4 regions of the Blastococcus jejuensis genome follow, and region 1 is predicted to be linked to each of the others. Evidence: riboswitches for the same ligand, from Rfam matches in the RefSeq annotation. Region 1 holds a riboswitch; each other region holds the start of a gene.
The links. Region 1 has a riboswitch for cyclic di-AMP ahead of ABD644_RS13085 (C40 family peptidase). Riboswitches for the same ligand answer to the same signal wherever they lie in the genome.
Positions count from the first base shown of each region.

Region 2: linked by a shared signal. The riboswitch ahead of ABD644_RS13435 (glycoside hydrolase family 26 protein) and the one ahead of ABD644_RS13085 (C40 family peptidase) in region 1 are both predicted to bind cyclic di-AMP.
Region 3: linked by a shared signal. The riboswitch ahead of ABD644_RS08015 (peptidoglycan DD-metalloendopeptidase family protein) and the one ahead of ABD644_RS13085 (C40 family peptidase) in region 1 are both predicted to bind cyclic di-AMP.
Region 4: linked by a shared signal. The riboswitch ahead of ABD644_RS21745 (peptidoglycan DD-metalloendopeptidase family protein) and the one ahead of ABD644_RS13085 (C40 family peptidase) in region 1 are both predicted to bind cyclic di-AMP.

Region 1 is NZ_BAAAVV010000005.1:325,332-332,292, reverse strand. It holds gene ABD644_RS13100 (D-alanyl-D-alanine carboxypeptidase family protein) at 1-1,127, shown strand, start outside; gene ABD644_RS13095 (hypothetical protein) at 1,210-1,551, shown strand; cyclic di-AMP (ydaO/yuaA leader) riboswitch at 1,762-1,940, shown strand; gene ABD644_RS13090 (hypothetical protein) at 1,995-2,117, opposite strand; gene ABD644_RS13085 (C40 family peptidase) at 2,116-3,063, shown strand; gene ABD644_RS13080 (M48 family metallopeptidase) at 3,169-4,431, shown strand; gene ABD644_RS13075 (glycosyltransferase family 4 protein) at 4,428-5,561, shown strand; gene ABD644_RS13070 (AMP-dependent synthetase/ligase) at 5,604-6,961, opposite strand, start outside.
Region 2 is NZ_BAAAVV010000006.1:23,545-30,505, reverse strand. It holds gene mfd (transcription-repair coupling factor) at 1-366, opposite strand, end outside; gene ABD644_RS13445 (hypothetical protein) at 437-1,399, opposite strand; gene ABD644_RS13440 (sulfite exporter TauE/SafE family protein) at 1,651-2,697, shown strand; cyclic di-AMP (ydaO/yuaA leader) riboswitch at 2,749-2,897, shown strand; gene ABD644_RS13435 (glycoside hydrolase family 26 protein) at 3,013-3,867, shown strand; gene ABD644_RS13430 (tyrosine-protein kinase domain-containing protein) at 4,093-5,769, shown strand; gene ABD644_RS13425 (O-antigen ligase family protein) at 5,790-6,961, shown strand, end outside.
Region 3 is NZ_BAAAVV010000003.1:193,103-200,063, reverse strand. It holds gene ABD644_RS08035 (arginine deiminase) at 1-1,207, shown strand, start outside; gene argF (ornithine carbamoyltransferase) at 1,171-2,214, shown strand; gene arcC (carbamate kinase) at 2,216-3,157, shown strand; gene ABD644_RS08020 (hypothetical protein) at 3,454-3,798, shown strand; cyclic di-AMP (ydaO/yuaA leader) riboswitch at 4,194-4,348, shown strand; gene ABD644_RS08015 (peptidoglycan DD-metalloendopeptidase family protein) at 4,474-5,658, shown strand; gene ABD644_RS08010 (hypothetical protein) at 5,773-6,207, opposite strand; gene ABD644_RS08005 (prolipoprotein diacylglyceryl transferase family protein) at 6,383-6,961, opposite strand, start outside.
Region 4 is NZ_BAAAVV010000019.1:38,037-44,997, reverse strand. It holds gene ABD644_RS21760 (GGDEF domain-containing protein) at 1-1,017, opposite strand, end outside; gene ABD644_RS21755 (maleylpyruvate isomerase N-terminal domain-containing protein) at 1,171-2,046, shown strand; gene ABD644_RS21750 (TVP38/TMEM64 family protein) at 2,043-2,708, opposite strand; gene ABD644_RS21745 (peptidoglycan DD-metalloendopeptidase family protein) at 2,760-3,962, opposite strand; cyclic di-AMP (ydaO/yuaA leader) riboswitch at 3,974-4,133, opposite strand; tRNA gene ABD644_RS21740 (tRNA-Ile) at 4,325-4,398, shown strand; gene ABD644_RS21735 (hypothetical protein) at 4,719-6,961, opposite strand, start outside.

The DNA of each region.
Region 1 (6,961 bases):
TCGACGAGGCCCTCGGCGAGGTGGACCGCCAGCTCGCGCAGTTGCAGGCGGAGCAGGTCCAGGTCAACGAGCAGACGGCGGCCAACTGGCGTGCCTACGTCGACCAGCTCACGGCGGCGGGCATCACGCCGCCTCCGGCATCCGCTCTGCAGGATCCGCCGTCCGGGCTGCCGGACGGGCTGGTGCCCGTGTCGTCGAGCGAGGGCGGGGCGCAGCGCGGCGCGGCCCAGAAGCCCGGCCAGCCCAACTCCCTGCTGGTCCTCCCGGCCGAGACGCTGGCCGCGGTGACGGCTGCCATGGACGCGCTCGGTCGTCCGTACGCGCCCGGGACGGCCGGCCCCGACTCGTGGGACTGCGGCTCGCTGGTCTCCACGGTCTACGGCGCGGCAGGCATCCCCTTGCCGACCGACCAGGCCGGCCTGTTCGGGGTGACCACACCGATCGCCGCCGCCGACGTCCTGCCCGGTGATCTGGTCTTCCTCGGCACCCAGGAGTCCGGCCTCGGGCACGTCGGCATCGCGCTGGACCCGCAGACGATGCTGGCCGCCGACGCGCGGGCCGGCGCGGTCGTCGTCCGGACCCTGCCCGCCGACCAGGTGATCGGCATCGGCCGACCGAGTCTGGGTCAGCGTGCCCCGGCCGGCGTGCCCGGGCCGGTCGACGGCGCGCTCCGGGTCGAGTGCGGCAACACGGTCTATCCGCCGAGCTTCGACGGCGCGCGTCAGTGGGGTGGCTATCCCAACGGCTTGATCCCGCCGAGCGCCATGTGCCCGCTGGGAGTGGCCGGGCACCAGCTGCGCTGCGACGCGGCGGCGGCCTACCGGGCGATGTCCGCGGCCTACGCCGCCGACATGGGCGGCCCGATCTGCATCACCGACTCCTACCGGACCTACGCCAGCCAGGTGCGGCTCTACGGCCAGAAGCCGGCGCTGGCGGCCGTCCCGGGCACCAGCAACCACGGCTGGGGTCTGGCCGTGGACCTGTGCGGCGGCATCCAGAACTTCGGCACCCCGCAGTACGCCTGGATGGCCGCCAACGCCGGACGGTTCGGCTACCTGCACCCGACGTGGGCCGACCCTGGCAACGGCCGCGAGGAGCCCTGGCACTGGGAGTACGCGGGCACCTGAGCCGGCCACCTGGTTCCGGCGGGCGGGAAATGTCGGTGGCCGCTCCTACCGTGCGGAGGACTCACGGAGGAGAGAAGGACACATGCTCATCGACTGCGACACCTGCACCGCCCGGGGCGCCGGCTGCGGCGACTGCGTCGTCACCGTGCTGCTCGGCGCACCGCCCAGCTGGCAGGGCGTCGACCCGGTCGTCGTCCCGATGACCGCGCGCGCCCGCCCGGCCGGCGGGAACGCCGTCCCCGATGCGTCGACGGCCGAGGACGTCGTGGTGCCCCCGCCGGGCGTCGTCGTGGAGTTCGACGAGGTGGAGCGCCGTGCCGTGCGCGCCCTGGCCGACGTCGGGCTGGTGCCCCCGCTGCGGCACCGGGGCGCCGCAGACAGCGGTCCGGACGGGCCGGCGGCGCGCGGTCGCCGCACCGGCTGAACTGCTCGCGAGACGGCCGACACCGTTCCATAAACCGTGGCGATTGCCACACGTTCGGCGTAACCGTGGGAGGCGCGCTGGGCGGAAATGTTGCGATCAGAGGGACGTGCGTCACATCTGTCGCGCAGATCCCCATTTGTCACGACCACATCACGGCCGTAGTGTCGTCGCGTTCGACCGAGTGGTCGTCGCCCGTACCCGGGCGGCCTCGGACGTTCACCGCCGAATCGCTCGACGGCGCCGCGAGGCGCTCGACGGCGAACCGGGGACCCACCGCAGTTCTGGGGTGAGTTCCCCTGCTGGCCGGCTCGCCGGGCTGCAGGGGATAGGGCGAGTCTTCCCAGCCCGAACCCGTCAGCTAACTCGGTAGGCGGTTGCAGAGGAAGAAACGGAGAGCCGCCGCACGTGGCGACCCCTCACGCTTTTCGCACGCATGCCCACGATCAGTCCCGCTCCGATCTCCTCGCCGCTCCCGCGGCCGGCCGGCTGCCGAGCAGCCGATCCCGCCGGCTCCGCTCCGGGGTGCTGATCGGGGCCACGACCGTCGCGCTGACCTTCACGGTCATGCCCGGCACCGCGGTCGCCGTCCCCGGCGATGCCACCACGCCCGAGCAGGCCACGCAGATGGTCGCCGAGGCCAGTCACCAGCTCGAGGTCGTCACCGAGGAGCTCAACACCGCCAAGGTCGTGCTCGAGCAGCAGCAGGCCGCTGCCGCCGCCGCCGAGCAGGCAGCCGCGGGCGCCCGCGAGCAGCTGAACGCCCTCGACGGGCAGATCCGCCAGCTCGCCCGCATCGCGTACACCAGCGACGGCCTCTCCCAGCTCGACGTGATGATGACCAGCGACTCGGCCGAGGACTTCCTGTCCCAGCTGGGCACGCTGGACGTCATCGCCGGCCACACCAACGACGTCCTCGCCGAGGTCTCGGTCGCCGCCGACGCGGCGAACCGGGCTCAGGAGGAGGCCGACGCGGCCGCGGCCGTGGCGCAGGAGTCCTACGACGAGATCGCCGCCCAGCAGGCCGACCTCGAGGCTCAGATCGCCGACTACCAGGCGCAGTTCGATGCGCTGACCGCCGCCCAGCAGACCGAGGTGAACGCCGCTCACGCCGGTGACGCGATCCCGGTCGCGGCTGTGGCCGGCGGTGTCGCCCCGAGCGCCGCGGCCCAGGTCGCCGTCGACACCGCGCTCGCCCAGGTCGGTGACCCCTACGTCTGGGGTGCCGGCGGGCCGGATGCCTTCGACTGCTCGGGTCTGACGCAGTACGCCTACTCGGCCGCCGGGGTGTCGCTGCCGCACTCCAGCCGGATGCAGTCGCAGATGGGCGCCTCCGTGCCCGTCGGTTCGCTGCAGCCGGGCGACCTGCTCTTCTACTACAGCCCGACCAGCCACGTGGCGATGTACATCGGCAACGGCCAGATGGTGCACGCCTCGACGTCGGGCACGCCGGTCCAGGTCGTCTCCTTCGACTCGATGAGCGGGTTCACCCACGCTCGCCGGATCGCGGGCTGATAGAGGACCTCCTGTTCCACACGGCCAGGGCCGGTGACCCCCGCGGGGGTCACCGGCCCTCGTCGTTCCCTGGGTGTGCCGACGGCACCGCATAGGATCGGCCGGGTGACCGCCCGCCGCGCCGCGCTGGTCGCCGCGGTGGTCCTCGGTGCGGCGCTCGTCCTCGTCATCGCGCTGCGCACCCCGTGGGACGTCCTGCCCGAGCCGCCCGGTGGGTCCTCGCCGGTCGACCCCACCGCCGGGCTGTCCCCGGCCGAGATCGGCCGGGCGGAGTCCTTCGTGGCAGCCCTCCGGCCCGCCTCGCTGGCCTCGCTGGTGCTCGGCCTCGCGGTGTCCGGCGTCCTCGGCCTGACCCGCCTCGGTGCCCGCGTGGTGCGCGCCGCCGGCCGGCCGCTCGGCAACCGCTGGGCGGGGGACGTGCTGCTCGGCATCCTCGCCCTCGCCGTGATCGGCCGGCTGGTCACGCTGCCGCTGTCGGCCTACGGCGAGGTGGTCCGGCACCGCTACGGGTTGTCCACCCGTGGCTGGGGGCTCTGGCTGCGCGACGTCGCCGTCTCCACCGGGATCGACGCCGGCCTGACCGCGCTGGCCCTGCTGGCTCTGGTCGCCCTCGCGCGGAAGGCTCCACGCACCTGGTGGGCATGGGGGGCGGTCGGCGCCGCGGCTCTCGTGGTCACCGGGTCGTTCCTGTGGCCGGTCGTCATCGAGCCGGCGTTCAACCGCTTCGAACCCATGCCCGCCGGGCAGCTGCGCACCGACCTGCTCGCCCTCGCCGAGGAGAACGGCACCCCGGTGCAGGACGTGCTCGTGTCCGACGCGTCCCGTCGCACGACGGCGCTCAACGCCTACGTCTCCGGCTTCGGCTCGACCCGCCGGATCGTCGTCTACGACACGGTCCTCGACCGGCTCAGCGAGGCCGAGATCGAGTCGATCACCGCGCACGAGCTCGGCCACGTGGCGACCGACGACGTGCTCACCGGCACGCTCATCGGTGCCCTCGGGTCGGCCGCCGGAGTGGCCGTGCTGGGCTGGGTCGTCTCGCCGCGGCTGCTGCGCCGGGCGGGAGCGGACTCGGTCGGCGACCCCCGGGTCATCCCGCTGGTGCTGTTCCTGGTCGCCGTCGGGAGCCTGGCCTCCGCCCCGGTGCAGAACCTCGTCTCCCGGCACGTCGAGGCCCGCGCCGACGTGCACGCCCTCGACCTGACCGGGGACCCGGGCACCTTCGTCGAGATGCAGCAGGGCCTGGCCAGGACCAACCTCAGCGATCCCGACCCGCCCGCAGCCTGGCAGTGGTTCTTCGGCTCGCACCCCACCACCGCGCAGCGCGTCGCCCTCGCGAAGGACTGGGCGGAGCTGCGGGCGAAGTGAACCGCACCCTCGTCGTCACCAACGACTTCCCGCCCCGCCAGGGCGGCATCCAGACGTTCGTCGCCGCGCTGCTGGAGCGCCGCCCGCCGGAGAGCCTCGTCGTGCTCGCCTCCCGGTCCCCGGGCTGGGAGGAGCACGACGCCGCGCTGCCCTACCCGGTCGTGCGCCGGCCCACCGCGATGCTCCTGCCCACCCCGGCGACCGGACGGGTGGCGGCGGAACTCGCCCGCCGGCACGGCTGTGACACCGCGTTCTTCGGGGCGGCGGCCCCGCTGGGGCTGATCGCCCCGGCACTGCGGGCGGCGGGTGTCCGGCGCCTCGTCGGCGCCACGCACGGCCACGAGACCGGGTGGGTGGCCCTGCCCGGCTCCCGGCAGCTGCTGCAGCGCATCGCCGGGCAGCTCGACGTGCTCACCTACATCAGCGAGTACACCCGCGACCGGCTCGCCCCGGCGCTGGCCGGCCGCACCCGATTGGCCCAGCTCTCCCCGGGCGTCGACGTCGAGCGGTTCACCCCCGGCGTCGACGGCACGGCGGTCCGGCGGCGGCACGGCCTGGGGGAGGCCCCGGTGGTGGTGTGCGTGTCCCGGCTGGTCGCGCGCAAGGGTCAGGACGTGCTCGTCCGCGGCTGGCCGCGGGTGCTCGAGCGCCATCCCGACGCCCGGCTGCTGCTGGTCGGCGGCGGCCCGGCCGAGGCGGCCCTGCGCCGGGCCGTCGCCGACCGCGGCCTGCAGCACTCCGTCGTCCTCACCGGGGCGGTGCCGTTCGGCGAGCTGCCGGCGCACTACGCCGCGGGCGACGTCTTCGCGATGCCGTGCCGCACGCGCCGGGCCGGTCTGGACGTCGAGGGGCTGGGCATGGTCTTCCTCGAGGCCGCCGCGTGCGGTCTGCCGGTGGTCGCCGGCACCTCCGGCGGCGCCCCGGAGACCGTCCGGGAAGGCGTCACCGGACACGTGGTGGAGCCGCGGTCGCCCGACGCCGTCGCGGCGGCGCTGGTCGGACTGCTCGACGACCCCGACCGGGCGCGGGCGATGGGCGCGGCCGGTCGGGCCTGGGTCGAGCAGCGCTGGTCCTGGACGACGATCGCCGCGACCTTCGCCGACCTGCTGGAGGGGCCCGCACAGCACTGAGCCCCCGTCCGCCGAGGCGGGACGGGGGCTCAGCAGCCGGGATCAGCGGGCGTAGAGCCCCTCGACCTCGGAGTCGAACTCCTTCATGACGACGGCCCGCTTGAGCTTCAGGCTCGGGGTCAGCATCCCGTTGTCCTCGGTGAAGTCGGTGCCGAGCACCCGGAACTTCTTGATCGCCTCGGCCTGCGACACGGCCTTGTTGGCCTCCTTGACCGCGGCGTCGAGCTCGGCGAGCAGGTCCTCGTCGTCCCGGACCTGCTCGGCCGTGAGGCCGGCGTCCTTGCCCTTGGACTCCAACCAGCCGGGCAACGCCTCCTCGTCGAGGGTGACGAGGGCGGCGATGAACGGCCGCTGGTCGCCGACGACGATGCACTGGCTGACCAGGCGGTGCGCGCGCAGCCGGTCCTCGAGCACCGCGGGGGCGACGTTCTTGCCGCCGGCGGTCACCAGGATCTCCTTCTTGCGCCCGGTGATCTTGAGGAAGCCGTCGTCGTCGAGCTCGCCGAGGTCGCCGGTGTGGAACCAGCCGTCGGAGTCGATCGCCTCCCGGGTGGCGTCCTCGTTCTTCCAGTAGCCGCGCATCACGATGCCGCCGCGGATGAGCACCTCGCCGTCCTCGGCGATGGCGAAGTCGACGCCGGGCAGGGGGCGGCCGACCGTGCCGATGCGCAGCCCCTCGTCGTGGTTCACCGAGGCGGCGGCGGTGGTCTCGGTGAGGCCGTAGCCCTCGTAGACGGTGACCCCGATGCCCCGGTAGAAGTGGCCGAGCCGCTCACCGAGCGGTGCGCCGCCGGAGATCGCGCCCAGGCACCGTCCGCCCAGCGCCGCGCGCAGCTTGCCGTAGACGAGCTTGTCGAACAGCGCGTGCTCGGCCCGCAGGAGGAGGCCCGGGCCGCCGGTGTCCTGGGCCCGCGACCAGTCGATGGCCACCTGCGCGGCCTTGTCGAAGATCTTGCCCTTGCCGTCGGCCTCGGCCTTGCCCTTGGCGGTGTTGAACACCTTCTCGAACACCCGCGGGACGGCGAGGACGAACGTGGGCCGGAAAGCGCCGAGGTCGTCGACGAGGTTCTTCACGTCGGGCGTGTGCCCGACGACGGTGCGCGTCTTGACCGCGCCGACGTGGATGACCCGCGCCAGCACGTGGGCCAGCGGGATGAACAGCAGGATCGAGCCGTCGACGTTGAGGAACCGGCCGAGCAGGCTCATCCCGTTGCCGATCTCGAACAGGAAGTTGCCGTGCGTCAGCTCGCAGCCCTTGGGCCGGCCGGTGGTGCCGCTGGTGTAGATCAGCGTGGCCAGGCTGTCGGCCTTGAGGGTGGCCCGGCGGGCCTCGAGCTCGCTGTCGGGCACGTCCTTGCCGGCCTGGGTCAGCGTGCCGACCGCGTCGTCGTCGATGACGT
Region 2 (6,961 bases), on a different contig from region 1:
GTCGATCGTCCCGTTGTCGCCCGGGTGCGTCAGGTCCCGCAGCACCGCCAGCCGGCGTCCGACGGTGTCGGCGCGGGGGCTGAGCCGCTCGTGCGGCAGCGTCTCCCAGGCGGGGAAGGTCTCGACCCGGCGGCCGGGGACGACGCAGCGCAGCAGGTCGGCGACCTGGTCGGCGTCGCGCTCCCCGGCGGTGACCACCAGCACGGGCACGCCGGCGCCCGGTGCCGCAGCGGCGAGGGCGGCGGCGACGAGCGGCTGGACCGGCGGCGGGGCCGTGACGGCCAGGGTGGCGTTCCCGGCCGCGCTCACCACTCGCGCGATGCCGGGGTCGGTGAGGACGACGTCCAGCACGCCGCGCAAGGTCACGCTCGTCTGCTCCTGAGGCTCGCTGGCCGTGCGGCGCCGCGGGAGTGCGGCGGCTGGCCGGCCTCCCAGGCTAGTCGGCGCCGCCGACGACCGCCGTCGCGCGGCCCGGAGCGCTGGAGGCCGGGCAGCCCGACTCCGCGACCTCGCGCCACGCCCCCTGCGAACGCTCGTCCAGCATCCGCCAGTCGCCGACGTGGTCGCCGCCCTGCCAGTAGATCCACATCGAGATCCTCGGGTGGCGGGCGATCCAGGCGGCGTCGCGGCGGATGGCGTCGGCGCGGGCCTGTTCTTTCGCTGGATCCGAGGGCGCTCCCGCCGGCCGCAGATACTGCCCGTACTCGGTGATGAACAACGGCAAGCCGAACGGCTCAGCGAACCGGTACCAGGTGGTGAACGAACCGCTCTCGGTCATCGGCGCCGGGTCGCGGCCGTACCAATCCAGCGCCACGAAGTCGGCGTGATCGCTGCCCGGCCACCAGTCCTCGGGTGCACCGATCCAGTGGCCCGGTTGCGCGGGGTCCCACCAGTAGGCCATGTAGACCGGCCCCCAGCGGATGGTGGGGTTGGCCTCCTTGACGACCCGGTAGAGGTGCCGTTGGAGCGCGACGAACTCAGGACCCGTCATGTCGTTCTCCGGCTCGTGGAACGCGGTGGCGAACACACCCGTCCGAGGGACGCCGCGGGCCCATGCCCGGATCGCTTCGTCGTACTCCCCCGCGGCGGCGCCCCGGTGGTCGCCGTGCGGCGGCTTCCACGAGACGAACGAGTGCACGCCCACGTCGGCATCAACGGCGGCCGAGGAACTGTCGAAGGACGACGGCAACCGCGGGTCGAAGCTGCGCCGGACCGTGAGCGGGCCGAGATCCTCAGCAGCCTGGCGGAAGAGCTCCAGCCCTGGACCGTCGGCGCGCCCCGGGGCGTTGGCCGCAGCGCCCACGGCCAGGCAGTCGAGCGCGTACCCCGACGGGTCCGACCACGGGATGCGCGGCGGCGCGGAGCCGGCAGTCGTCGCGACCGCGGCGACTGCCACCACCGCCCCGATCCTGCGCCGCGACAGCCTGATCCCGGCCATGAACCCCGCCCTCGACCCGGCTCCGCGCACGCACGTCCGCGGCCACCCGCGCGCCCCGCAGAGTACCGGCCGGGGACCGTGCCGCAGGCCATCTGCGACGCGGCCGCACCGACTCTCAGGGATGAGGGAGGACAGAAAGGGGCGCGCCCCGGACCGGGGTGACCCTAGGGTTCCGGACGGCGTGCGGGCCGGCGCGCCGAACGAACCGAGTCGTGGGGGAGCCTGTGGACCTGTCGCTGTCGCTCGTCCTCGCCGGGCTGCTGATCGGCGTCGTCGTCGGCATGACCGGCATGGGCGGCGGCGCTCTCATGACGCCGGTCCTCGTCCTGTTCTTCGGTGTGCCGCCGCTGGCCGCCGTGTCCAGTGACCTCGTCGTCTCCGCCGTGATGAAGCCCGTGGGGGGCGTGGTGCACCTGCGTCGGGGCACCGTCGACCTGCGATTGGTCGGGCTGCTCTGCCTCGGTTCGGTGCCCAGCGCCTTCGCCGGGGTGCTCGTGTCCCGGTCGCTCGGCTCGTCGTCAGGTGTGCAGGAGTGGACCAAGCTGGCGCTGGGCGCGGCTCTGCTGCTCGCGGCCACCGGCTTGATCATCCGGGCCTACCAAAATCTGGTCGCCCGTGGTCGCCGCGCCGCCGACCGGGCGGCGGGCCGACCCGTGCGCGATCCAGCCGCGGAGATCAACCGGCCGCTGCACCTGCGGCCGGTCGCCACCGTCCTCGTCGGCATCGTCGGCGGCCTGATCGTCGGCATGACGTCGGTAGGTTCGGGCTCGCTGATCATCATCGCGCTGCTCGCCCTTTATCCCGCGCTCAGCGCCGCCTCCCTCGTCGGCACCGACCTGGTCCAGGCCGTGCCACTGGTGACTTCGGCGGCGCTAGGGCACCTGCTGTTCGGCGATTTCAGGCTCGATCTGACCGCCGCCCTGCTGATCGGCTCGCTTCCCGGCGTCTACTTGGGCGCACGCCTCTCGTCACGCGCGCCGGGTGGCCTCGTCCGCCGGGCACTCGCGCTGGTGCTGCTGGCCTCAGGCCTGAAACTGCTCGGGGTCGGGAACACCGCCATGCTTATCGTCCTCGCCGTCATCGTCGTCGTGGGGCCCGTCCTGTGGGCGCTGGCGAGAACTCGGCACGGGCTGCCGGCTCGAGCCAGGTTCGTCACCCGGGGCTCACTGGCGCCGCGCACCGTGGCCGCGCCCTCACACCCGGTTGCGCCGGCTGTGACAGGCGAGGCTCGCCGAGACACTCCCGTGACCAACGGCTAGGGTTCACCCCGGCCCAGACGAGTACGCACCCGGGGAGACCACCCGGGGCTCGATCGGCCACCGCTCAATCCTGCGTGCGCCGCGAGTGCATGAGGAGCCGGGGACCCAACCGACCCCGGGGTGAATCGGCGACGCCGCCGTAGGGCCTCCTTCCCGCCCGAACCCGTCAGCTAACCCGGTCAGCGGTCCTGGAAGAAGGAGCACCGCTCGATGCCCGGAGAGCACTCTGCCCTGGTCGCGCCGCGACCGGGGAGCCCGACGACGGCCCGCCGACGTCCGCGACTCGCCAGACGCGCCCTGCTCAGGTGTGGTTCGGTGGTCGTCGCGACCACCGCCGCCCTGTCCGTCATGACCACCCCCGCCTCGGCGGCGCCCACTACGTACATCGGCGTCGCCGGCGACCACGCCGGACTCTCTCGCAGCACCGGTGAACCGCTCGCCCTCCACTCGTACTCCCGGTTCGACCGCCGGGTGCCCGCGAACGCCGACATGATCACAGTCAAGACATCGGCCAAGTGGAGTCAGGTGGCTGCTGCCCGCCCCGGTTCGGCGCTGTACGAACAGATCGCCCAGTACGCGCGCGGAGTGAAGGCCCTCAACCGCACGGTCATGGTGGCCTACCACCACGAACCCGAGGCCGGCGGCAGCCGCGGGTTCGGCACCTCCCAGGAATTCGTCGCCGCGTACCGGCAAGTCGTGTCGATCTTCAACTCCGTCGGCGCCACGAACGTCGAGTGGACCTGGCAGATGACCGCCTACTCCTTCCGCGTGCGGGAGTCGGACCGGCGGGCCGCGATCCACTGGTACCCAGGCGATGCCTATGTCGACAACGTCTCGGCTGACGGTTACAACTGGGGCAGCTGCGACGGGCATTCCGGCAAGTGGTTGAGCTTCGCCAGCTTCACCGAGCCGGTGGTCCAGTTCGCTCGGGCACACGGGAAGAAGGCGTCCCTCGGCGAGTTCGGCTCGGTCGCCGGCTCCCAGCGGGCGCAGTGGCTGCGGGACGCCCACCGGTACGTCGTGGCCAACCGCGACGTCATCTCGGCGGCGTTCTACTTCCAGAACGGGTCCTCCGGCGCCGGGGACACCTGCAACTGGCTCCTGCAGACATCCGCGGAGCACGACGCCTTCGGCGACATGGCGCGGGACACGTCTACATTCCGCTCCTGATTCCCTGCTCGTCGTGGGCCTCCCGGTATCCGCCGGGAGGCCACGACGAGCAGTTCTCACGCCTGGCATCCTCGCCCGTCCGAGTGTGACGGGACGACGCGAACCCCTTACAAAGCGGTCCCAGTGGTATTCAATCCGTACGGCTCGCCGCGCGGCGCGTCGAGGATCACGCGGTTGCCTCGGACCTGGAGGACGCGGAGCGAGGACAGAGGGGAACGCGACGCGATGCCGAGCGGAGATGCGGGAAACGCGATGCGCTTGGGCGATTACGTCGACTTGGTGCGCCGGCAGTGGGTGCCCGTCCTCCTCTGCCTGATGCTCGGGGTCGGTGCGGCAATCGCCTATCTCCAGCTGACGCCGCGCGAGTACCGCTCCACGACATCGGTGCTCGTCACGGCCATCGACGATGTGTCCGGTGGATCCGGTCGCACGACGTCGATCAACCTCGACACCGAGGCGCAGCTCGTCACCGCCACCGGCACCGTGGCCGATGCCGCCGAGCGGCTCGGCGTCCCGGACGAGGCGCGCTCACTGGCCGGGCAGGTAGCGGTGAGTGTGCCGCCCAACACCGAGATCCTCGACATCGCGTTCACGGGCGGCACTCCGGAGGAGGCGCAGCAGGGTTCGCTGGCATTCGCCGAGGCCTATCTCTCCCAGCGCCAGGAGACGGCGGAAGACGCCCTGCAGGCTGAGCGGGAACTCCTCCAGGCGCGCATCGACGCGGTCGGGTCCCAGTTGTCGGACGTGCTCGAGGCGAGCGCGGCCCTGCCGGCGGACTCCCCCACGCGCAACCGGCTGGACAGCCAGGCGACGTCGCTGAACAACCAGCTGGCGAACCTGTCTGCCCAGCAGAACGAGATCGAGTCGACGGCGGTCCGTCCGGGCGTCATCGTGAACGAGCCGCCGCTGCCCTCGAGCCCGAGCAGCCCCAATGCGCTGGTAGCGATCGCTGCCGGTGTACTGATGGGCCTGCTTCTGGGCCTTGGCGTGGCGGCTCTCCGGTACCGCGCCGACGACGTCATCCGCACCTCCGATGACCTGTTTCGCCGCACACGCGTACCCGTCACCGCAGTTCTGTCGGGCCGGCTGCACGGCAACCGGGTGACCGTCCCGCCACCGCTGAGCGCTGACGGCCGCGGCTATGCCCGGCTCCGCAACCTGGTCTCGAGCAGCCTCGAGGAGAGCAGCCGTCGCGTCGTGCTGGTAGCGGGAGTCCGGCGCGGTGGCGGCCCGACGGCCACCAACCTCGCCGCTTCCCTGGCCCGCTCCGGGGAGGACGTGGTTCTGGTGTGTGCCGACGTCTTCGGCGACACCGCGGCCTCTCTCTTCGACGAGCCGCCGTCGGTGGGCCTCGCCGAGGTGCTCGCAGGTGAGCAGCAGGTCGATGCGGCCGTACGCCGACTCGACGGCGTACCGGGTCTTCGTGTGCTGGCGCCCGGACGCGACCCCGACCGGGCCGACGCGCTGCTCCAGACGCGCAGTCCCCGCAAGCTGGTCGACCGGCTCCTGGAGTCGGCGACGTACGTGGTGATCGAGGCGCCGCCGACGACCGACAGTCCCGACGCGCAGACGCTGGCGAACGTGGCCGAGCTCGCGGTGCTGTTCGTCGAGGCCGGGTCCACGACGGCCCGCGAGGTGCTGGATGCCTGCGCGCAACTGGAGTCCATGGGCACCCCGGTGCTCGGGGCGGTGCTCGGCCGCTACGGGCGGGACGTCAGGGACGAGCCGGACCGAACCCGCCGACCCGAGGATGACGACGAGCCGGTGCCGGGAGTGCCGCTCCAGACCCTGGATGCGGACCGTTCACCGAGCGAGGTCGTCGATCCCCCCGCGTCCACCGGCGCGACGAGCGACTCGTCCGGCGTGGTCCCGCCCAGCCCGCGGAACCACGCACCGCGATGAGCCCGACGGGCACGGTCACCATGGCCGGGCCCCCACTCGGCACCGACCTCTCCGCACCTCGACGGGCCGCCAGCTCGTTCGCGCGGCCGGGATGGCCGCTGACCGCGCTGCTGGTGTTCTTCCCGCTGTGGTGGGTGCTCGGGCTGAGCGCGCTGATGCCCTTCCTGCTGGCCGTACCGATGGTGACGCACCTGCTGCGTCGACAGTCGGTTCTCGTGCCCCCGGGCTTCGGCCTGTGGGTCCTGTTCCTGCTCTGGGTGGTCGCCAGCACGGTCATGCTGGGGTACGACCCGCCCGGGACGCTGCCCGCCCCGGTGACGGGGCGCCTTGTCTCCGTAGCGTTCAACCTGGCCGGGTACCTGTCCGCGACGGTCGTGCTGCTGTACGCGGTCAACCTGACCGAGGAGGAGTTCCCCCGCCGGCGGCTGGTCCGGCAACTGGGCGCCTTCTTCGTGACCGTGGTGGCCGGTGGCCTGCTGGGTCTCCTTGCTCCGCGCTTCGAGTTCACCTCACCGGTCGAGATGCTCCTGCCCGAGCGGGTGGCGCGCGACGTCTTCGTCCAGAGCCTGGTCCACCCGGCGGCGTCCCAGGTGCAGGACGTGCTCGGGTTCACGACTCCTCGCCCCTCGGCACCGTTCGGCTTCACGAACATGTGGGGCTACGCCATCGCGCTGCTCGTGGGCTGGTTCGTCGTCGGTTATCTCCGCGGCAGCGTGGCCCGGAAGTTGGCGGGCACCGCGATCCTCGCCGCCTCCGCCTTCCCCATCGTCTACTCCCTGAACCGCGGCCTGTGGCTGGGACTGGCCATCGCCGCGGTGATCGCCGTCGTCCGGATGGCCGCGCGAGGCAACGTGGCCGCCGTCGGCGGGCTGGTGGTCGGCGTCCTGGCCGCCGGCGCCCTGGTGCTGGGCACACCGTTGACCGGCCTGGTGCAGGAGCGTCTGGACAACGGGCACAGCAACGACATCCGTACGTTCACCACCGCGCGCACCATCGACGCGGTCAGTCACTCGCCGGTGATCGGCCTCGGCTCCACCCGTGCCGCCATGGGCAGCGCGAACTCGATCGCGGTCGGCCAGGAGTCTGACTGCCCGCGCTGCGGCAACCCGACGTTGGGCAGCAATGGCCAGCTGTGGGCGATCCTCATCGCGCACGGGGTCGGCGGTGCCCTTCTGTTCGTCGGCTTCTTCCT
Region 3 (6,961 bases), on a different contig from region 1:
CTCCGAGGTGGGCCGGCTCAAGCGGGCGATCCTGCACCGGCCGGGTCTGGAGCTGAAGAGGCTGACCCCGTCCAACAAGGATGACTACCTGTTCGACGAGGTGCTCTGGGTCAAGGAAGCCAAGAAGGAGCACGACGGCTTCGCCGAGACACTCCGCGAACAGGGGGTGACGGTGCACTACCTCGACCGCCTGCTCCACGAGGTGGTGGAGATCCCTGAGGCCCGAAAGTTCGTCCTCGACGGCATCCTCGACGAGCGCATCTATGGCCCTATGGCGATCGACGCCGTGCGCAACTTGTTCGACACCATGCCGAGCGACGAATTGACCGAGTTCCTCATCGGTGGGATCACCAAACGTGAACTGCTCGAACGGATCGACGAGCCGCGATCCGTGGTGATCGCGGTGCTCGACATGGACGACCTGCTCCTGCCGCCGCTGCCCAACCATCTCTTCGCCCGCGACACCACCGCGTGGATCTACAACGGCGTGGCGATCAACGCGATGCGCAAGCGAGCTCGGGCCCGCGAGACGGTGCACTACGAGGCGATCTACCGGTGGCACCCGGTCTTCGAGGGCGAGGATTTCCACGTCTGGAGTGAGGGCCGCCCCAACGGGATGGCCACCGCCGAGGGTGGCGACATCCATGTCCTGGGTCGCGGCGTGGTGCTCATCGGGATGAGTGAGCGCACGACCCCACAGGGGGTGGAGCGGCTGGCGTCGAAACTGTTCGCCGAGGGAGCGGCACAGCGGATCGTCGCGCTGGCGATGCCGCAGTCACGGGCCTTCATGCATCTCGACACCGTGATGACGATGCTCAGCGAGGACACGTTCACCAAGTACGTCGGGATGGGGATGCTCCCCTCGTACACCATCGAACCCGGCGACACGGAGAAGGAGCTCAAGGTCACCGCGCACCCGCCGGAAGACATGCACAAGGCGATGGCCCGGGCGCTTGGCCTGGGCGACATCAACGTGCTCACGCCTACCCAGGACCTCCGCGAAGCCGAGCGCGAACAGTGGGATGACGGAAGCAACGTGCTCGCGGTCCGCCCGGGGGTGGTAGTCGCTTACGAGCGCAATGTCACCACCAATACCCACCTGCGCAGGAACGGCATCGAGGTGATCACCATCGAGGGTGACGAACTCGGCCGGGGCCGTGGAGGTCCGCGGTGCATGACCTGCCCGATCGAGCGGGAGGGCATCTGAACGCCATGTCGTACAACCTGCGAAACCGTAGCTTCGTGAAGGAGTTGGACTTCACTCCCCAGGAGTGGCACTTCCTGCTCGACCTGGCCGCGACGCTCAAGGCAGCAAAGTACGCGGGCGCGGAGGCGCCGCGCCTGGCCGGCAAGAACATAGCCCTGATCTTCGAGAAGACCTCCACCCGGACCCGGTGTGCTTTCGAGGTGGCGGCCTACGACCAGGGTGCGCGGGTCACATACCTTGACCCCACCGGCTCCCAATTGGGACACAAGGAGTCCATCGCCGACACCGCGCGTGTGCTGGGGCGAATGTACGACGGGATCGAGTACCGCGGCTTCGCCCAGGAGAACGTGGAGATCCTTGCCAGGGACGCGGGGGTCCCCGTGTGGAACGGGCTGACGGACGAATGGCACCCCACTCAGACCCTGTGCGACATCCTCACCATGCGGGAGCACAGCACCAAGGACGTGCAGAAGATCTCGTTCGCCTACTGCGGTGACGCCCGCAACAACGTCGGCAATTCTCTGCTCATTGCGGGCGCGCTGAGCGGCATGGACGTCCGGATCGTCGCACCCCGGGCGCTCTGGAACGACGAAGCCACCATCGACCAAGCCCGTGAGATCGCCGACCGCACCGGCGCGCGAATCACCCACACCGAGGAGGTGGCCGATGGCGTGCGGAGTGTGGATTTCCTCTACACCGACGTGTGGGTGTCGATGGGGGAGCCCATGGAGGTCTGGACCGAGCGCATCGCCCAGCTCAAGCCGTATCAGGTGAATCGGCACATGGTGGAGCTGACCGGCAACCCGAACGTGAAGTTCATGCACTGCCTGCCGGCCTTCCACGACCGGAACACCACGATCGGCGAACAGATCTACCAGCAGACCGGGATGGATGGGCTCGAGGTCACCCACGACATCTTCGAGTCCCACCACTCGGTGGTGTTCGATCAGGCGGAGAACAGGATGCACACGATCAAAGCGGTCATGGTGGCCACGCTGGGAGGCTGACGTGCGCATCGTGGTGGCGCTGGGCGGGAACGCCCTGCTGCAGCGGGGGCAGAAACCCGACGCGGAGGTCCAGGAGGCCAACGTTCACCTGGCGGTGGCCGCTCTGGCGCCGTTGGCCGCGGAGCACGAGCTGGTGGTCACGCACGGCAACGGCCCGCAGGTCGGCGTGCTGGCGCTGCAGTCGGCCTCGGACCCTCACCTGACGACGCCGTACCCGTTCGACGTCCTGGGCGCCCAGACCCAAGGCATGATCGGCTACTGGCTGCTGCAGTCGATGCAGAACGCGCTGCCCGGACGTCAGGTGGCGGCGATCATCAACCAGACCCTGGTGCGCGCCGACGATCCGGCGTTCGGGAACCCGACGAAGTTCGTCGGCGAGGTGTACGACGAGGAGACCGCGCGGCGCCTCGCGGAAGAACGAGGCTGGACCGTGCGGGCCGACGGACAGCACTTCCGGCGTGTCGTCGGTTCGCCCACACCGGAGCGCGTGGTCGAGACCCGGCTGATCCGACTGCTGCTGAACAGCGGAGCGGTCGTAGTCTGCGCGGGCGGAGGCGGTGTGCCGGTGATCCGCAACGAACAGGGCCTGCTGGAGGGTGTCGAGGCGGTCGTCGACAAGGACATGACCTCGTCGGTGCTTGCGGAGGCGCTGGAGGCGGACGCGCTGCTGATACTCACCGACGTCCCCGGTGTGCAGCGGAACTTCGGCACCGCACACGCCGAGGCCATTCGGCGTGCCACGCCCGCGGCGCTGCGACGGATGAACTTCCCGGCTGGGTCGATGGGGCCGAAAGTTGACGCGATCTGTCGGTTCGTGGAATTGACAGGTGACGTCGGCGCCATCGGCCGGCTTGAGGACGTGGCCGCAATCCTTCGCGGTGAGGCCGGCACAGTCGTGACCCCCTCGGGGCACTATCCCGGGGTCCCACTGACGAGCGGCTGATGACCGGAGCTCACAGACGGGTAGTGAGAGACAGCGGCCGAACCGAGACGGTCCCGGAGTGCGCTCTCCGAGCTCGCGTACGCCGAGCAGATCGTCACGATCGGACCCTGGCAAGGGCACCGCCATAGGCTGCAGCAGCGCGCGGCCATGCTGTCCTAGGCTTCGTCGCCGCAGGCTCCGAGTCCTTCTATCGACCGGAAGTTGGGATGACAGACGATCGCCTTGCACGGCCGACGACGGCGCCTGGGTCCGGCCACCCCCACGAGGAGACGGCGTCCCGTGGCCGGACCGCTGCCGTGTGGAATGCCGTCACGGCCGCCATCGGGGCCATCATGGGTCTGCTGCCGCACGTCCTGCACCACGCGACCCTCTTCGCCGGTGCCGCACTCGTCACGACCAGCGGAGGGAACCTTCTCTTCGGCGCCGTCGGTCTACTGCTCTCCGTGCCTCTACTACGCCGCCTGTACCGCCGCTTCGGTACGTGGAAGGCGCCGGCCATCGGCGTCGCCCTGTTCACCGTGATGTTCAGCCTGTCCGCATTCGTCATCGGGCCGGCCATAAGCGGCAACTCCCCAACCGAGACGCCGGAGCCCGCAAGCCCGACCACCCCGACAGAGCACACCACCCACCACCCCGGCTGAAGACGGCTGTCGGCTGGACGCCGGCGATGCAGACCGGTTGACGCCAGCGCGTCCCGGCCCCCGACACTGGTCCAGCCACCTTGACTGATGATCTGCTGCTGGATGGTCCGGCCATGCCCGCGCCCTGGCCGCCGGTACCGGTCTTGTGGCACCGACCCCTGAAAGGGGCATCCTTCTCCGCACTGACCGAGGAGGACAGGGCCACGGCGTCCCGCTGAAGGGCGAGCGCGGCCCCGCTGGGGCGTGTGCATGCGCGGGCGTCGAGCAGCAGGCGTCCTCTGTGCGGTCAGCACGCGGCGATGGGGGAGTGTTACCGCAGCGTGACCAACTAGCCTGCTTCGTAGTACTGTCACCGCCAGCCCGATCGAGCCGCGATCCTCGAACCCGAGGGCCTCGGTCGGGCTCCGCCGAGCCGATCTCGGTCGACCGATCGAGGCGGACCGGGGACCCATGTCCCATGGGGTGAATCCTGCGCGTCACGTCGACCGCAGGTAGGGCGTTCTCCTGCCCGAACCCGTCAGCTAACCCGGTAGGCGGCCAGGGAGAACGGAGCCCGTCGCCTTGGCGACCCTGCCTGCGCCACGCACCCCGGGACTCTCTGCGTCTCGCCGGGCCAGCACCCGCCCTCTACAGGCACGCCGCGTGTCAAGTACGGCGCTCGTCACCCTGGGGTGCGTGGTCATCAGCATGTTGCTCGGCATCCTCGGCTCACCCGCAGCCGCCGCCCCATCGGATCCGCCCGCTGAGGGGGCCGGCGACGTGGCTGCCGGGCAGTCCGCGCGTGACGCGGCGGCCGCCGAAGTCGAGCGCATCGAGCGGTTCGTCGCCCAGGCGGAGGAGGAGCTCGCACGGTTGACCGTCGAGGCTGAGGCGGCCACCGATGCAGCACGGCGGGCGCAAGCCGAACTCGCTACCGCACAAGCCTCAGCCGACAGCGCTGCAGCTGCGCTCCAGGCCGCCACCGCAGAGGTCAACCAGGCGCGCGTCGAGATCGCTGATCTCGGCCGGGAGAGTTATATGGGCACCGACGCCTTCGGCACCACAGCGGCGCTTCTTGATGCCGACGGGCCCGCAGAGTTCCTGCAGCGCGCGGTCACCCTCGACCTGCTGAGCGATGACCGCGCCGAGAGGCTCGCCGAGTTCCGCGTCATCGAGGAACAACAGGTGCGGGCCGAGGCGGCTGCCCAGGACTCCGTCGCCGAACGCGACGAGGCCGCCCGCGGCGCGGCAGAGGCCGAGGCCGCGGTCCAAGCGGACGTGGTTCGGGCGCAGGAGGCACACAACGACGCGATCGCGCAGCAGGCAGACTACGGCCGGCAGCTGCAGCAGGCCGAAATAGAACTTCTCCGACTGCAGGGAGTCGCAGACCCCGAATGGGCCTGGGCGCAGGGGATCAACGCTGAGAACGCCCGGACCGATGCGGCCATCGCCGCGAATGCAGCAGCGGCCGCGAACGGCCAGGCCGTCCCGCCGACCACCGGTCGCATCACCTCTTGCTACGGCGCGCGCTGGGGTGCCATGCACTACGGCGTCGACATCGCCGCGCCTATCGGGACGCCGATCTACACGCCGCAAGCGGGTCGCGTGCTGCAAGCCGGTCCGGCCAGCGGTTTCGGTCTGGCTGTCTACATCCAGCACGACGACGGCTCGATCACCGTCTACGGCCACATCAACGACTACTTCGTCTCCGCCGGCCAGCAGGTGTCCACCGGTCAGCAGATCGCCGAGGTCGGCAACAGGGGCCAGTCGACCGGTCCGCACCTGCACTTCGAAGTGCACACCGGCGGCCTCTACCGGAATCGGACGGATCCGATGGCTTGGCTGGCTGCCCGCGGAGTGTCACTGGGTGGGGGCTGCTGACCCGACGACGCTCCGAGCTCCGCGGAGTTGCGAGGGTCGGCGAGTCGTCCCACGTGCCGGGCAGCCGGGCCGAGCCGCCAGTCGCTCCTCAGAATCTCGCGAACTGGCCGCGTGTCACGAGGCTGGACCGGGCGCCCGGCGCAGCTGCGGGGGGATCAACTCCTGCACGCGCGGCAGGAGGCTAGGCGCGCACGTGGACAGCTCGTCCTGGAGGACCAGGAGGAGGGACAAGGAGCTGCCGTTTTCGTCGTCGATCTGGAAGCGGCCATCCGGGTGTCGCCGCGCGAAATCCAGGACCGCGGACACGTCCCGGTCCACGGCATCCTGGGATCGCGACACAGCGTCCTCGGCGCATGTCTCACCCAAGCCGTGCAGCGCGGCGTGGACGTGACTGACGTCGCCGTCGGGGACGCTGGTGAAGGTCGATTCTGTCGGGCGGGTCAGAAGGGTGGCCGGTGCTCGCTCGTCGTTCGGCCCCACGACGATGACAGCGGCCAGGAATCCGGCTAGGGCCAGGAGGATGAACGGAAGGGCGATCGAAACCCGCACAGGCAGCCGTCGGTGGCGGGGACCCGGAGTGCCGTCCGGCATCAGTGTGCCCCCCATCCGCTGGCCGCCTCCTGGAAAGGATCGCACTCGCCGGCTGGCATCCGGATGATGCGTGCGCCCCCGTACCGAGGTCTCGCGGGTGCCACTCGCGAACCGGTTGGGTTGTGAGCGTCGGTCAGGAGCCCGCGGCGCTCATCAGTACGCCGACTGCCGTCGCCAGCACCAGGAGTGCCAGGACCAGCGTGGTCACTCGTCCCCAACTGGTGGAGCGCGGGATGCCGCGCAGCGGGAAGAGGACCTGCCGGCCGGCGATGTAGGTGGACAGGCCGGCCACGAGAAGTAGGCCGTCGACCGGCGGGTCGAGGGACACGACCGCGACCAGCGCGGCGATAGCCACGGCCCCGGCCATCGCAGACTCCATCAGTTGGACGGGAATGCGGCGGACCCCGACCCGCCGATCCGAGGACCACACCCCCCAGCGGGAGGCCGTCGGCAGTCCCGCACAGCAGCCACCCAGCAGGCAGCCCAATCGGCCGATCATCATGCCGAACAGCAGTCCAGGGGTGGTCACGTCCAGCACCGCGCCGACGGAGATGCCCGCCCACCAGCTGCCCACGCCGAGTGTCGTCAGAGCGGCCAGTACGAAGCCCTGGACCGACATGCCGGCCCGGAGCAGTCCGCCCGGCTCGGCGCGATGTGTCAGCACGTAGTAGACCTTCGCCCCGACGAGCCCCGTCAGACAGGCCAGGAGCGA
Region 4 (6,961 bases), on a different contig from region 1:
CACGCCGGACCGGCTGCCGACGACGGCCACCACCGAGCGGAGCCGCTCGGCCAGCATCTGGCCGGAGAAGGTGACCGAGACGTCGGCCAGGACGGCGAACTCGTCCCCGCCGAGCCGGGCCACGGTGTCGGTCTCGCGGACGGCGCCGCCCAGGGCTGAGCCGATCGCCTTGAGCATCGCGTCACCGGCCGCGTGCCCGGCGGTGTCGTTCACGGCCTTGAAGCCGTCGAGGTCGACCAGGCAGACCACCGACTGGTGGCCCCACGCGGCGGCCTCCACGGCCGAGCCGAGCCGCTCCATGAAGGCGCGCCGGTTCGGGATGCCGGTCAGGGCGTCGGTGGTCGCCAGCGCCTCGTGGATGCGGATGAGCTCGACCTGCCGCTCGTGGGCCGCCCACGAGTTCGCCGAGGCCATCGCGCAGACCATGGTGAAGGCAGCCATGATCGCGATGAAGAACATGCCCGAGGTCGTCACGTGGGGCAGCTCGATGAAGAGGAAGTAGCTCCCGGTCATCACGCTGCCCATCGCGACCACGCCGTAGGGCGAGTACGCGACCGCCATGTAGGTCAGGGTGAGGAAGAGCAGCGCGTCCAGCGGGCTAGAGGCCCCGCCGTCCAGGCGCGTGCCGACGAGGACGAGCGCGGTCGTCCCCAGGCTCCACAGGTAGAACATCGTCGGGCCGCGGGAGTCGCGCATCATCGCCGGGAGCGGCAGCAGCAGCAGACCGGGGACGGCGACGATGACCACGCCGGCCATGACGAGGATGACCGGGTGGTGCCGGCCGGGGCTCTGCGTGAGCAGGGTGTAGACGACGACGGCCACGGCCGCCACCTCGCTGAGCAGCACGCCGATGCGCACGTGGTGCACCCAGTAGGCGACACGGTCGTCGTCGCCGGCGAGCGGGCGGTAGAGCCCGTCCCGCAGGGTCGACAGCAGCCGGCGGACCACGCCCGGTCGGGCGGCGGGTGCCGCGGTCCGGCCGGTGGCCCGACGGTCCCCCGTCGTCACATCGCTCACGCAGATGGATTCGGCGCGCTGCCGGCCATCCTTGACCCCGCGCCTCACCCCCTGGGGGGAGAGCGCTTGCCGGTGGCCGGCCGGCGTGGTGCGGATCATGCCTGGTCGCCCGACCGGGCGGGTAGGACGCGAACCGTGGGACGACACCAGGGAATGGCCGACGTCGGACGCGAGCAGGTCTCGAGCATGGTGCTCGAGGCGTGGGACGCGTTCATCGCGCAGGCGCAGACGGTCGACCTCGGCCGGGCGTCCCGGCTGCCGGGCTGGCGCGCGCACGAGATCTGCGTCCACCTGGGCTGCTGGGACGACCACACCGCGATGGCCGACCTGATCGCGTCGGCCAGGAACGGCGGCACGGGCACGCCCCCGGACGTCGACGCGGTCAACGCCCGGGTCACCGCCGCCCGCCGCGACGCGTCGCGCGAGGAGGTCCTCGCCGGCCTGCACCGCAACCGGGAGGCCACCGCCCGCTACCTCGCCGAGGAGCCGGTCGAGCTCGACACCGCCCCCACGGTCTCCGTCGTCGGCCGGCTGCCCCTGCTCAGCGTCGTCCTCGGCCAGGCATACGAGCTCGCCGTCCACAGTCTGGACCTGGTGTCGTGCGGCGCGCAGCCGCCGCCGCAGGAGGTGCTGCAGTCGGGCCTGGCCGCGCTCGCGGACGTCACCGGGGCGCTCGCCGCGTCGATGGACATCTCCGGCGGCGTGGCCCTGGCCACCCCCGACGGCGGCTGGGCCTTCCGGTCCGACCCGCACGGCTGGGAGGTGCGGCGGCTGCCGTCCGGGAGGGCCGACGGCCCGGGTGTCGAGGCACCGGCCGACCTGCTGCTGGACGCGGCGTCGGGGCGGGTCAACCCGGTGCCCGCGGTGGCCCGCCGGAAGCTGCGCGTGCACGAGGTCGGCGGCCTGCTGAAGCTGGCCCCGATCGTCTCGGCCGTGCCGGGCATCCCCGGTGGTCCGATCCTGCAGCTGGCGGCCCGCACGGTGGGCGGTGCCGGCGGGGTGATCGGCCGCCTGCTCGGTAGGAACTAGGCGGGAACGGCGGCGCGCCGCCGACGCCACAGCAGGGTGCCGACCCCGACCGCGACGACGACGAGGGCGGCGAGCGACAGCACGAGCGACGTGGTGGCCGGGTCGACCGCGAACCCGACCGAGGCCCCGACGCCGACCTGCAGGACGGTGCTCGGCACCAGCCCGAGCGCCGTCGCCACCCCGTACGGCGCGAGCCGCACCCCCGTCAGGCCGGCGCCGTAGCTGAGCGCCACGAACGGCACGACCGGCAGCAGCCGGCCGGCCAGCACCGCGACGAAGCCGCGGTCGGCCACGAGCCCGTCGACGCGGGACAGCCGTGGGCCGGCCAGGCGGAGCGCCGCGGACCGGCCCAGCCACCGGCTGAACCCGAACGCGGCGAGCGCCGCCAGCAGTCCACCCGCGAAGGCGACGCCGACGCCCGTCGCGAAGCCGGCGACGAGGCCGACCAGCACCGAGACCGCCGACCGCGGCACGGGCGCGAGCAGGACGAGGGCCACGGCGAGCACCATGACTGCGACACCCGGCGCCCCGGCGCCGGCGACCTGGGACCGCACCGTCGCGACGCTCGGCAGGTCCAGCACCAGGGCTGCCCCCACGCCGGCGGCGAGCAGCAGGACGAGGACGGCGGCGCGCAGCCAGGTGCCGCGCGCCGCCGTCGTCATGTGCCCATAGTGCGCGACGACCGGCCGATCACCTGCCGCCGCGCTGCCGTGTCAGCAGCCGCCGAGGGAGATCCCCCGGGCGGACAGCCACGGCGTCGGGTTGACCCGGTTGGCGTACAGGCCGCCGTTGTGCACCTCGAAGTGCAGGTGCGGGCCGGTGGACTGACCGCGGTTGCCGACCTCGGCGATCTGCTGGCCCGCCGACACGACCTGCCCGGCCGAGACGAAGTACTGGTTCACGTGGCCGTAGAGCGTGATCGTGCCGTCGCCGTGCTCGACGGCGACCGCGAGCCCGAACCCGCTGGCCGGGCCGGCCTGCAGCACGACACCGGCCTCGGGGGTGTAGACCGGCGTGCCGATCGGGGCGGCGATGTCGACGCCGTTGTGCATGGCCCCCCAGCGCGTGCCGTAGCAGGAGGTGACCCGGCCCTGGGTGGGGGCGATCGCACCTCCGGCGGCGGACAGCAGCGGGGTGGACTGGGCCAGAGCGACCGCCGCTGCCGGATCGGCGACGCCCGAACGGCCCAGGGCGGCCTGCAGCTCTCGCTCCAGCGTCGCCTTCTCGGCCGCGGCCGCGTCGTAGGTGGCCCGGGCGGCGGCGAGCTGCTCGGTCGCCGCGGCCTCGGCCTGGGCGGCGGCCTGGGCCGCCCGGTCCTGCTCGGCGACGGCCTCGCGCGCGGCGCGGTCGGCCTGCGCCTCGCGCACCTCGGCGTCCTCCAGCTCGGCGAGCTGCCTCGTGCGCTCGTCGCCGAGCAGCTCGAGGGTGGCCGCCTGCTGGAGGAGCTCCGTCGGGCTCTCGGCGTCGAGCAGGAGGGCGACGTCACCGAACGTGTCGTCGCTACCCATGTAGGCCTGCCGGCCGATGGCCGCGACGTCGTCCTGCGAGTCGGCCACGGCCTGGCGGACGGCGGCCAGCTCGTCGGCGGCGGCCGCCGCGGCCGCCTGCGCCCCGCCGAGCGCGGCCTGCGCGGCCCGCGACGCCTCGCCGGCGGCCTCGGCCTCGACCGTCGTCCGCTGGAGGGTCTCCTCGGCCGCGGCGAGGCGTTCCTCGATCTGGTCGATCTGGGCGGACAGCGAGTCGTTCTCGGACTCCGCGGCCGGGCTCCCGGGTGCGGCGGTGGCGGCGTGCGTGCCCAGGAGGCTTCCGGTGAGCACTCCGGCGACGAGCAGCACGCGACGGGGCGTGCTCAACCGGGAGCGGGAGGGGCGGGGGGCTGTGGTGGCGCGGCTGTGCTCGATGTGCAGGGTCGCCAAGGCGACGCATCTCCGTTTCTGACGGCCGCCTACCGAGTTAGCTGACGGGTTCGGGCCGTTCAGTGCCCTACGTGCCTGCCACCCCCGTGTGCAGGCACGATTCACCCCGGTGAATCGGTGGGTCCCCGGTCCGCTCGGCCATCCGGCTCCGCGGTTCGGCGGGGTCCGGCCGAGGCCCTCGGGTCGAGGGACTGAACTCGTCCGAACCGTGCGCGACCGTACCCACCGATCCAGGGGTTGTCACAGCGGGATAACGAACAGCAGGTCAGCTCGTGGTACTTCCCGGTACGTCGTCGCGGACGGCGATCCCCCGGCTGCGGCGCGGTGATCCGGCCGGATCCGATCTGGCAGGCTGTGCAGGTGGGGCGGTAGCTCAGCCGGTCAGAGCAAGGGACTCATAATCCCTGGGTCGTGGGTTCGAGCCCCACCCGCCCCACCGAAGTTCTCGCTGGTCAGAGGCTTGTGTGATCCGGGGCAAGTTCCATGGCCTCGTCCCGTGCCGACATATGCCCACAGCCCGTTCCGTGACGTGGGCGACATGGGCGACCTCCATGCACTCGGCCCTGCGTTCCCGCGGGAGGATCGTCGAGCCGCCTACCTTGAGGCGCTTCCGCGGAAGCGTCTCAACGCTCTCGACGTCCTCACGTGGCCGTGTAAGGAACAAGGGCCGGCAGCCGAGGGACTTCCCGCTGATGGTGTCAGCGCGATGAGTAGCCCTGCGATGCCCTGCTGTTCAGGCGGTCCTCGTGGTCAGCGTCAGCTCCTCCAGCGGGGACGGCGAACGGACCGGCCCAGCGCCGCGTCTCGCCGGGACCGCAGTTCCTCTAGCTGTTCGGGCGGCGCGCCCGCCTTGGCATAGGCATCCAGGGCGCGGTCGTAGCGCTCGTCATCCGGGACCGCGTGGGCTGCAGCCGCCCAGAGGGCATCGGCCTGCAGTTCCGGCACATCCTCGCGCAGCCCCACCTCCGCCACCTCCTCCGCCAAAGCGACGGCCTCGTCGGCGCGGCCGAGGGCCGCCAGGGCGTCGGCTCGGCCGAGATCGACGGCAGCCACCTGGACGGACAGACCGCTTGCCGCGAATCCCTCCCGCGCGGCGCCGTAGAGGTCGAGTGCCGCGGTGGGGTGTCCGGCAACGACGAGCCGGTGTGCCTGCTCGCGCTGGACATCCGCTGTCAGGACCGGGTCACCTTCCGCACACAGGGCGGTCATCGCCTCCTCGCCGGCGGCCACCGCTAGCTCCATCTCGTCACGGGCGAGGTGCAGGTCCGCGAGCACCCGGTACGCGCGCCCCCGCGCAGCTGCGTCGTCGGGGTCGAAACACGTCAGTGCCCTCTGGGCACTCGCCATCCCCTCGTCGACGTCCCCGTATTCGAGGTTGAGCAGCGCGAGGTCGACAGCGACGGCGCCCTCGAGACGGCGATCGCCGTCGTCCGCTGCCTGGGCCACCAACTCGGACAGCATGTCGTAGGCATTGAGGTCCTGGCCAAGGGCGCGGAACAGCCGTGCAACCGTGAGTCGCGCATCGGCGGCCCCCGACGAGTCGCCTGCTGCGGCGAACAGGTCGGCCGCCTCCCAGGCGACGGCGAGGGCCTCCTCCTCGCGTTCGAGGTCGCGCAGTACGTCGACCCGCGCGAGCGCGGTCTGGGCGGCGCCGAGTCGGTCGTCGCCGGCCAGTTCCGCACGCTGCATCGCCGTGAGCACGTCGAGAGCCTGCTGCGGGTGCCCGGTCGCGGTGAGCAGCTGGGCGTACAGCTCCCCTACGGTGGCGAGCACCTCGTGGTTGTCCAGTTCCGTTGCCAGCTGCCAGGCCGTCGCGGCGGGAGCGAGCGATCCGTCGACGTCTCCGACGCACGCGCGGCTGGAGGCCTCGGCCGCCCAGCTGTGTGCCAGCTCTTCCGGGACGTCGCGGAGCAGGCTTCGCGCGGTCGCGAACCCTCCCAGCGCCTTGCCGAGCACCGTGGCGTCCGGATCCACGCCCAGCTCGAGAACGTGCCACTCGGCTTCGATGGCCAGGCACAGGCCCAACTCGGCGTCCCGCTTCGTGGACCGCTCGGCGGCGTCGCGTGCGACGTGCAGCCAGCGTCGGACGTCGTCATCGATGCGCTCCGCGCGCCCGAACGCCAGACGCGCGAGGTCGAGCGCCGCGTACCCCTGTTCGGTCGGCTCGTCGGCGAGCTCGTCGATCACCGACTCGAGGATGTCCGCGCCCTCGTCGTCTCGGTCAATACGCATGAGCGCCGCGCCGATGCTGCGGCGGGCCCGGGCGACGCCGAGCGGATCGTGGGCGGCGATGAAGCCCGAGAGCGCTCGTTCGGCCAGAGCGAGACGGGCGTCGTCTTTCAGGCCCACTGCCTTCCGGGCACGGTCCAACAAGACGGCGGGGTCGGCGAGATCCGTGGGATCAGTGGCGGCCGGTTCGGGGTGAGCGCTCGGTGCGGCCGGGCTCACGACGTCGACCGGCGTCCCCGGCACGTGCGCCGCCGGCGACGGCTGCGGGCGCACAGCCAGCCACGCCTCGACCTTGCGGGTCAGGGCATCCGTCCCGTTGCGCTGGTCGAACGCCGTGGCGGTGGCGCGGGCCTCGCTGGCGAACGTCCGCGCGAGTGTCCCGGTTTCCCGCGGCCGATCGCCGATCGGCCGGGTCACGCGGTCGATCCCTCGCTCTGCCAGCGCCGCGGTGACACTGCCGCCCGCGGCTGCCACCCAGAGCCGGGAGTCAACGTCGAAGAGTCCGCGATCGACGACGTCCACGATCTCGGCGAGAAGTGCGAGCGCTTCGTCGAGGCGCCCGGTACGGAGGAGGTGCATGACGTGCTCGGCCTGGGTCATGACGAGCGAGGGATTCCCACGGGCCAGGCGCAATCCCCAGGTGTGGAAGCGCTCCGCCTCGTCCGGTCGGCCGAGCTCACTGACCGGCGCAAGCAGCGTGCCGAGAATCCGCGCCGGCTCCTCGGCGCAGTCGAGCCGGCCGGCGAGCACAGGTCGGGCGAGGTCGAGAG